2 regions of the Streptomyces sp. NPDC049687 genome follow, and region 2 is predicted to be linked to the other one. Evidence: predicted binding sites of a transcription regulator. Region 2 holds the regulator's gene; the other holds the start of a gene.
The links. The regulator HrcA, encoded in region 2, represses chaperone genes, less so after heat shock. The targets are predictions, from matches to a motif close to TTNGCACTCNGNNNNNCNGAGTGCNAA.
Positions count from the first base shown of each region.

Region 1: groES (co-chaperone GroES) is a predicted target of HrcA. The motif match lies at 1,068-1,094, and genes of this name have one in related genera.

Region 1 is NZ_JBITLN010000005.1:276,118-279,518, reverse strand. Features, by position in the region: gene ACIBVL_RS18275 (polysaccharide deacetylase family protein) at 1-173, shown strand, start outside; gene ACIBVL_RS18270 (polysaccharide deacetylase family protein) at 170-997, shown strand; gene groES (co-chaperone GroES) at 1,241-1,549, shown strand; gene groL (chaperonin GroEL) at 1,662-3,287, shown strand; gene ACIBVL_RS18255 (ester cyclase) at 3,391-3,401, opposite strand, start outside.
Region 2 is NZ_JBITLN010000001.1:1,050,617-1,054,017, reverse strand. Features, by position in the region: gene ACIBVL_RS04795 (DUF3097 domain-containing protein) at 46-861, opposite strand; gene ACIBVL_RS04790 (MBL fold metallo-hydrolase) at 893-1,618, opposite strand; gene hrcA (heat-inducible transcriptional repressor HrcA) at 1,777-2,793, shown strand; gene dnaJ (molecular chaperone DnaJ) at 2,794-3,401, shown strand, end outside.

The DNA.
Region 1 (3,401 bases), on a different contig from region 2:
ACCACTGGGAGTACCGCGAGTGGGACCGCGACCTCCACCCCGGCGACATCGTCCTGAGCCACTTCCGCGGCCGGGGCGACTGGAAGGGCACGATGCCCGACATGGTCCGCCGGTTCCTGAACAAGGTCACGCAGAAGGGGTACGCGGTGGCACGCCTGGAGGACTACCTGTGAGAACGCGGGGGCTGCCGGCCGTCGTACTGGCGCTGACGGTGACGGTCACGACCCTGGCCGGCTGCGCCCAGTCCGTCGACCCGATCGAACGACTGGGCAAGAAGGCGGCGCAACGCGCACACGCGGCGCACCGGGCCGACGAGGAGCCGCCCCACCGCCGCTGGGGCCTGACGGCACCCCTGCGCCCCGCTCCCGCCCGCTCCTCGGGACCCCTGTACGGCAGCCGGGGTGATCGGCAGGCCCTGCCCCCGGTCGTCGACCACGTCCCCACCCACGACAAGGTCGTCTTCCTCACCTATGACGACGGCGCCGAACGCGACCCCCGCTTCGTCGACATGGTCCGCGAACTCCGCCTCCCGGTCAGCATGTTCCTCACCGACAGCGTGGTCGGCCCCGGTTACGGCCACTTCGCCCGCCTCCAGTCGGTCGGCGCGACCCTTCAGAACCACACCCTCGACCACGCCGCCCTGCGCGGCCTCCCCTACGCCGGCCAGCGCGCCGAGATCTGCGGCCAGCAGGAGAAGCTCCGCTCCCGCTTCGGGCTGCGCCCCCGCCTCTTCCGCCCGCCCTACGGCACCTACGACACCACCACCCTCCGCGCCGCCGCCGACTGCGGCATCACCGCCCTCGTGCTCTGGCGGGCCTCGATGGGCCCCACCGCCCTCACCTACGCCCACGGCCCCCACGACCTCCGCCCCGGCGACATCGTCGCCGTGGACCCGGACGAGGCGATGGGCCCGGGGCTGCGGGAGCGGACGACACGGCTGCTGCGGCGGGTGCAGGAACGGGGGCTGACGGTCGGCAGGCTGGAGGACTACCTGTGATCACCAGCCCGCCCGGAGTGCGGAGGCGGAACGCCCGAAGGGCCGAAAACCCTCCGACGCGCCGCGGGCATTGGCACTCCGCTTGACCGAGTGCTAATCCCGGTCATAGTCTCGGCTCTGGCACTCACCACTGGAGAGTGCCAACACAGCGACGGGCAGGTCCGGCACCCGCGACGACGGATCCACCTGGTCGCCACCTCAGACAGTTAACCCCGTGAGATCTCCGAAGGGGGAGGTCGGATCGTGACGACCACCAGCTCCAAGGTTGCCATCAAGCCGCTCGAGGACCGCATCGTGGTCCAGCCGCTCGACGCCGAGCAGACCACCGCCTCTGGCCTGGTCATCCCGGACACCGCGAAGGAGAAGCCCCAGGAGGGCGCCGTCCTCGCCGTGGGTCCGGGCCGCTTCGAGAACGGCGAGCGCCTGCCGCTCGACGTCAAGGTCGGCGATGTCGTCCTGTACAGCAAGTACGGCGGCACCGAGGTGAAGTACAACGGCGAGGAGTACCTCGTCCTCTCGGCTCGCGACGTTCTCGCGATCATCGAGAAGTAATTCACCCAGTTTTGCAGTGAACTGCGCCCCTGGCCCCCGCGACTTTGTGAAGCCGGGCGCTGGGGGCGCAGTTCGTTTCTCCCACGTTTTCCGAGAGGGCTGAACCGCTCCCATGGCGAAGATCCTGAAGTTCGACGAGGACGCCCGTCGCGCCCTCGAGCGCGGCGTCAACAAGCTGGCCGACACGGTCAAGGTGACCATCGGCCCCAAGGGCCGCAACGTCGTCATCGACAAGAAGTTCGGCGCCCCGACCATCACCAACGACGGCGTCACCATCGCCCGTGAGGTGGAGATCGAGGACCCGTACGAGAACCTCGGCGCGCAGCTGGTGAAGGAGGTGGCGACCAAGACCAACGACATCGCGGGTGACGGTACGACCACCGCCACCGTGCTCGCCCAGGCGCTCGTGCGCGAGGGCCTGAGGAACGTCGCCGCCGGCGCCTCCCCGGCCGCCCTGAAGAAGGGCATCGACGCCGCGGTCAAGGCCGTCTCCGACGACCTGCTGGCGTCCGCCCGCCCGATCGACGAGAAGTCCGACATCGCCGCCGTCGCCGCGCTGTCCGCCCAGGACCAGCAGGTCGGCGAGCTCATCGCCGAGGCGATGGACAAGGTCGGCAAGGACGGTGTCATCACCGTCGAGGAGTCCAACACCTTCGGCCTGGAGCTGGACTTCACCGAGGGCATGGCCTTCGACAAGGGCTACCTGTCGCCGTACTTCGTGACGGACCAGGAGCGCATGGAGGCCGTCCTGGAGGACCCCTACATCCTCATCAACCAGGGCAAGATCTCCTCGATCGCCGACCTGCTGCCGCTCCTCGAGAAGGTCATCCAGACCAACTCCTCCAAGCCGCTGCTGATCATCGCCGAGGACCTGGAGGGCGAGGCGCTCTCCACCCTCGTCGTCAACAAGATCCGCGGCACCTTCAACGCGGTCGCCGTCAAGGCCCCCGGCTTCGGTGACCGTCGCAAGGCGATGCTCCAGGACATGGCCGTCCTCACCGGCGCCACCGTCATCTCCGAGGAGGTCGGCCTCAAGCTCGACCAGGTCGGCATCGACGTGCTCGGCTCCGCCCGCCGCGTCACCGTCACCAAGGACGACACCACGATCGTCGACGGCGCCGGCGACTCCGCCGAGGTGCAGGGCCGCGTCGCGCAGATCAAGGCCGAGATCGAGAACACCGACTCCGACTGGGACCGCGAGAAGCTCCAGGAGCGCCTCGCGAAGCTGGCCGGCGGCGTGTGCGTGATCAAGGTCGGCGCCGCCACCGAGGTGGAGCTGAAGGAGAAGAAGCACCGTCTGGAGGACGCCATCTCCGCGACCCGCGCCGCGGTCGAGGAGGGCATCGTCTCCGGTGGTGGCTCCGCGCTGGTCCACGCCGCCAAGGTGCTGGAGGACGGCCTGGGCAAGACCGGCGACGAGGCCACCGGTGTCGCCGTCGTCCGCCGCGCCGTCGTCGAGCCGCTGCGCTGGATCGCCGAGAACGCCGGCCTCGAGGGCTACGTCATCACCTCCAAGGTCGCCGAGCTCGAGAAGGGCCAGGGCTTCAACGCCGCCACCGGCGAGTACGGCGACCTGGTCAAGGCCGGCGTCATCGACCCGGTCAAGGTCACCCGCTCCGCCCTGGAGAACGCCGCCTCCATCGCCTCCCTCCTCCTGACGACCGAGACCCTCGTCGTCGAGAAGAAGGAAGAGGAAGAGCCGGCCGCCGCGGGCCACAGCCACGGCCACGCCCACTGAGGCAAGCGGCCACGCCCACTGAGGCAGGCAGCACGAAGAAGCCCCCGTTCCGTTGCGGAACGGGGGCTTCCCCCTTCGCGGGCGGTCCTGTGGCCTACGGCTCTCAGGTCTCCA
Region 2 (3,401 bases):
TCGCGTGGAACCGGACACAGAGCGCATTCGGGACCTTCACCGGAGTCAGGAGTCACCGGCTGCCGTGACGAAGTCGATCAGCTCCTCCACCCGCCCCAGCAGCTCCGGTTCCAGGTCCTTGTAGGACGTCACCCGCGCCAGGATCGCCTGCCACACCGCACCCGTGTTCTCCGACGGCCACCCCAGCGCCCGGCACACCCCCGTTTTCCAGTCCTGCCCGTGCGGCACCCGCGGCCATCCCGGGATCCCCAGCGACGACGGCTTCACCGCCTCCCAGATGTCGATGTACGGGTGGCCGACCACCAGGGCGTGTTCGCTGGTCACCGACTGGGCGATACGCCACTCCTTCGTGCCCGGGACCAGGTGGTCCACCAGGACGCCGAGGCGTGCGTCCGGGCCCGGGGCGAAGCCCGCGACGATCGACGGCAGGTCGTCCACGCCCTCCAGGTACTCCACGACCACGCCCTCGACGCGCAGGTCGTCGCCCCAGACCTTCTCGATCAGCTCGGCGTCGTGCCGGCCCTCGACGTAGATGCGGCCGGCGCGGGCGACCCGGGCGCGGGCGCCGGGGACGGCGACCGAGCCGGAGGCGGTGCGGGTGGGGCGTACCGGACCACCGGACGACGGCCGTACGAGCGTCACTGGCCGGCCCTCCAGCAGGAACCCCCGTGGCTCCAGCGGGAACACCCGGTGCTTGCCGAAGCGGTCCTCGAGGGTCACCGTGCCCGCCTCGCAGCGGATCACCGCGCCGCAGAAGCCGGTACCGGGCTCCTCCACCACCAGGCCGGGCTCCGCCGGGACCTCGGGGACGGGCTTCGGCTTCTTCCACGGAGGGGTCAGGTCGGCGGAGTACTGGCGCATTCGGATGACGATAGGAGAAGCCCGGACGTCACTACGGCGACACGCCGAAACGGGCCGCCAGCGCGTCCCGCTGCGCGCGCACGTACGCCGCGTTCACCACCGCCCCGTGACCGGGCACGTACAGCGCGTCCTCGCCCCCCAGGTCCAGCAGGCGGTCGAGTGCGGCGGGCCAGTGGGTGGGGACGGCGTCGGGGCCGGCCTGGGGCTCGCCGGACTCCTCGACGAGGTCGCCGCAGAAGACCACCTCCGGTGAGCCGGGGGCCTCGGGGACCAGGACCACCAGGTCGTGGGCGGTGTGGGCGGGCCCGACGTTGGCGAGGAGGACCTGGCGGCCGCCGCCCAGATCGAGGGTCCACTCGCCGGAGACGAGGTGGCGGGGGCGGACCAGGGTGTCCGCGGCCTCGGTCGCCGTCGTCTCGTCCAGGCCGTGGCGCACCGCGTCCGAGCGGAGTTCCTCCGCCGGGACCGTGTCCATCCCCACCGCCCCGAAGACCTCGGCGCCCGCGAACGCCGCCGCGCCGAACACGTGGTCGAAGTGCGGATGGGTGAGCGCGAGATGGGTCACACGCGCGCCGGTCAGTTCCTCGGCCTGCGCCCGCAGCAGTGCCCCCTCCGCGAGGCTCGAGCCGGCGTCCACCACCAGCACCGCGCCCGCCCCGACGACCAGCCCGGCCGTGCAGTCCCAGCCCGGCAGCCGCACCCGCCCGACCCCGGCCGCGACCCGCTCCCATCCCAGCTCTTCCCAAGTCACCGTCATACCGGGACGCTAACGGTACGGGCCCCCGCCATGACCGACCTTGCCCCCGGTGTACCCCACAGCCGTACACTGGGCCGGGGAACGCTGGCACTCATAAGCGAAGAGTGCCAGGGCAGACGCCCAGGGGACTGGGGGACGACTTCTGGAGGTGTGCGCGGATGCTGAGTGAACGCAGGCTGCAAGTGCTGCGCGCCATCGTCCAGGACTACGTCGGCACCGAGGAGCCCGTGGGCTCCAAGGCGCTCACCGAGCGGCACAACCTCGGCGTCTCCCCGGCGACGGTCCGCAACGACATGGCCGCCCTGGAGGACGAGGGGTACATCGCCCAGCCGCACACCAGCGCCGGGCGCATCCCGACCGACAAGGGCTACCGGCTGTTCGTCGACAAACTGGCCGGCGTCAAGCCGATGAGCGCGCCCGAGCGGCGGGCCATCCAGAACTTCCTCGACGGTGCCGTCGATCTCGACGACGTCGTGGCGCGGACGGTGCGGCTGCTCGCACAGCTGACGCGGCAGGTCGCGGTCGTGCAGTACCCGTCGCTGACCCGGTCCACCGTGCGGCACGTCGAGCTGCTGTCGCTCGCGCCCGCCCGGCTGATGCTCGTGCTGATCACGGACACCGGACGGGTCGAGCAGCGGATGGTGGACTGCCCGGCGCCCTTCGGGGAGGCCTCGCTGGCGGATCTACGCGCGCGGCTCAACAGCCGGGTCGCGGGCCGCCGGTTCTCGGACGTGCCGCGTCTGGTGGAGGACCTGCCGGACGCCTTCGAGGCCGACGACCGCGGCACGGTCTCGACGGTGCTCTCCACCCTGCTGGAGACGCTCGTCGAGGAGAACGAGGAGCGGCTGATGATCGGCGGCACCGCCAATCTCACCCGCTTCGGACATGACTTCCCTCTCACCATCCGGCCCGTCCTGGAGGCCCTGGAGGAACACGTTGTTCTCCTCAAACTCCTGGGCGAGGCGGGGGATTCGGGCATGACCGTACGCATCGGTCACGAGAACGCCTACGAGGGACTCAACTCCACTTCCGTGGTGTCGGTCGGCTACGGTTCGGGCGGCGAGGCAGTCGCCAAACTCGGCGTGGTCGGACCGACCCGCATGGATTACCCGGGAACGATGGGAGCGGTACGAGCGGTGGCACGGTACGTCGGACAGATCCTGGCGGAGTCGTAAGTGGCCACGGACTACTACGCCGTCCTCGGCGTGCGCCGCGACGCGTCGCAGGAAGAGATCAAGAAGGCCTTCCGTCGGCTCGCCCGCGAGCTGCACCCGGACGTCAATCCGGATCCGAAGACCCAGGAGCGGTTCAAGGAGATCAACGCCGCCTACGAGGTGCTGTCGGACCCGCAGAAGAAGCAGGTCTACGACCTCGGCGGCGATCCCCTCTCCCAGTCGGGCGGCGGCGCGGGCGGCTTCGGAGCCGGTGGCTTCGGCAACTTCTCCGACATCATGGACGCGTTCTTCGGTACGGCGTCCCAGCGCGGCCCGCGCTCGCGCACCCGGCGCGGCCAGGACGCGATGATCCGGCTGGAGGTGGACCTCGAGGAGGCCGCCTTCGGTACGACCAAGGACATCCAGGTCGACACCGCGATCGTCTGCGCCACCTGCAGCGGTGAGGGCGCCGCCCCCGGCACCACCGCCCAGACGTGTGACATGTGCCGCGGCCGCGGTGAGGTGTCCCAGGTGACCCGGTCCTTCCTCGGCCAGGTCATGACTTCCCGGCCCTGCCCGCAGTGCCAGGGCTTCGGCACCGTCGTGCCGACGCCGTGCCCGGAGTGCGC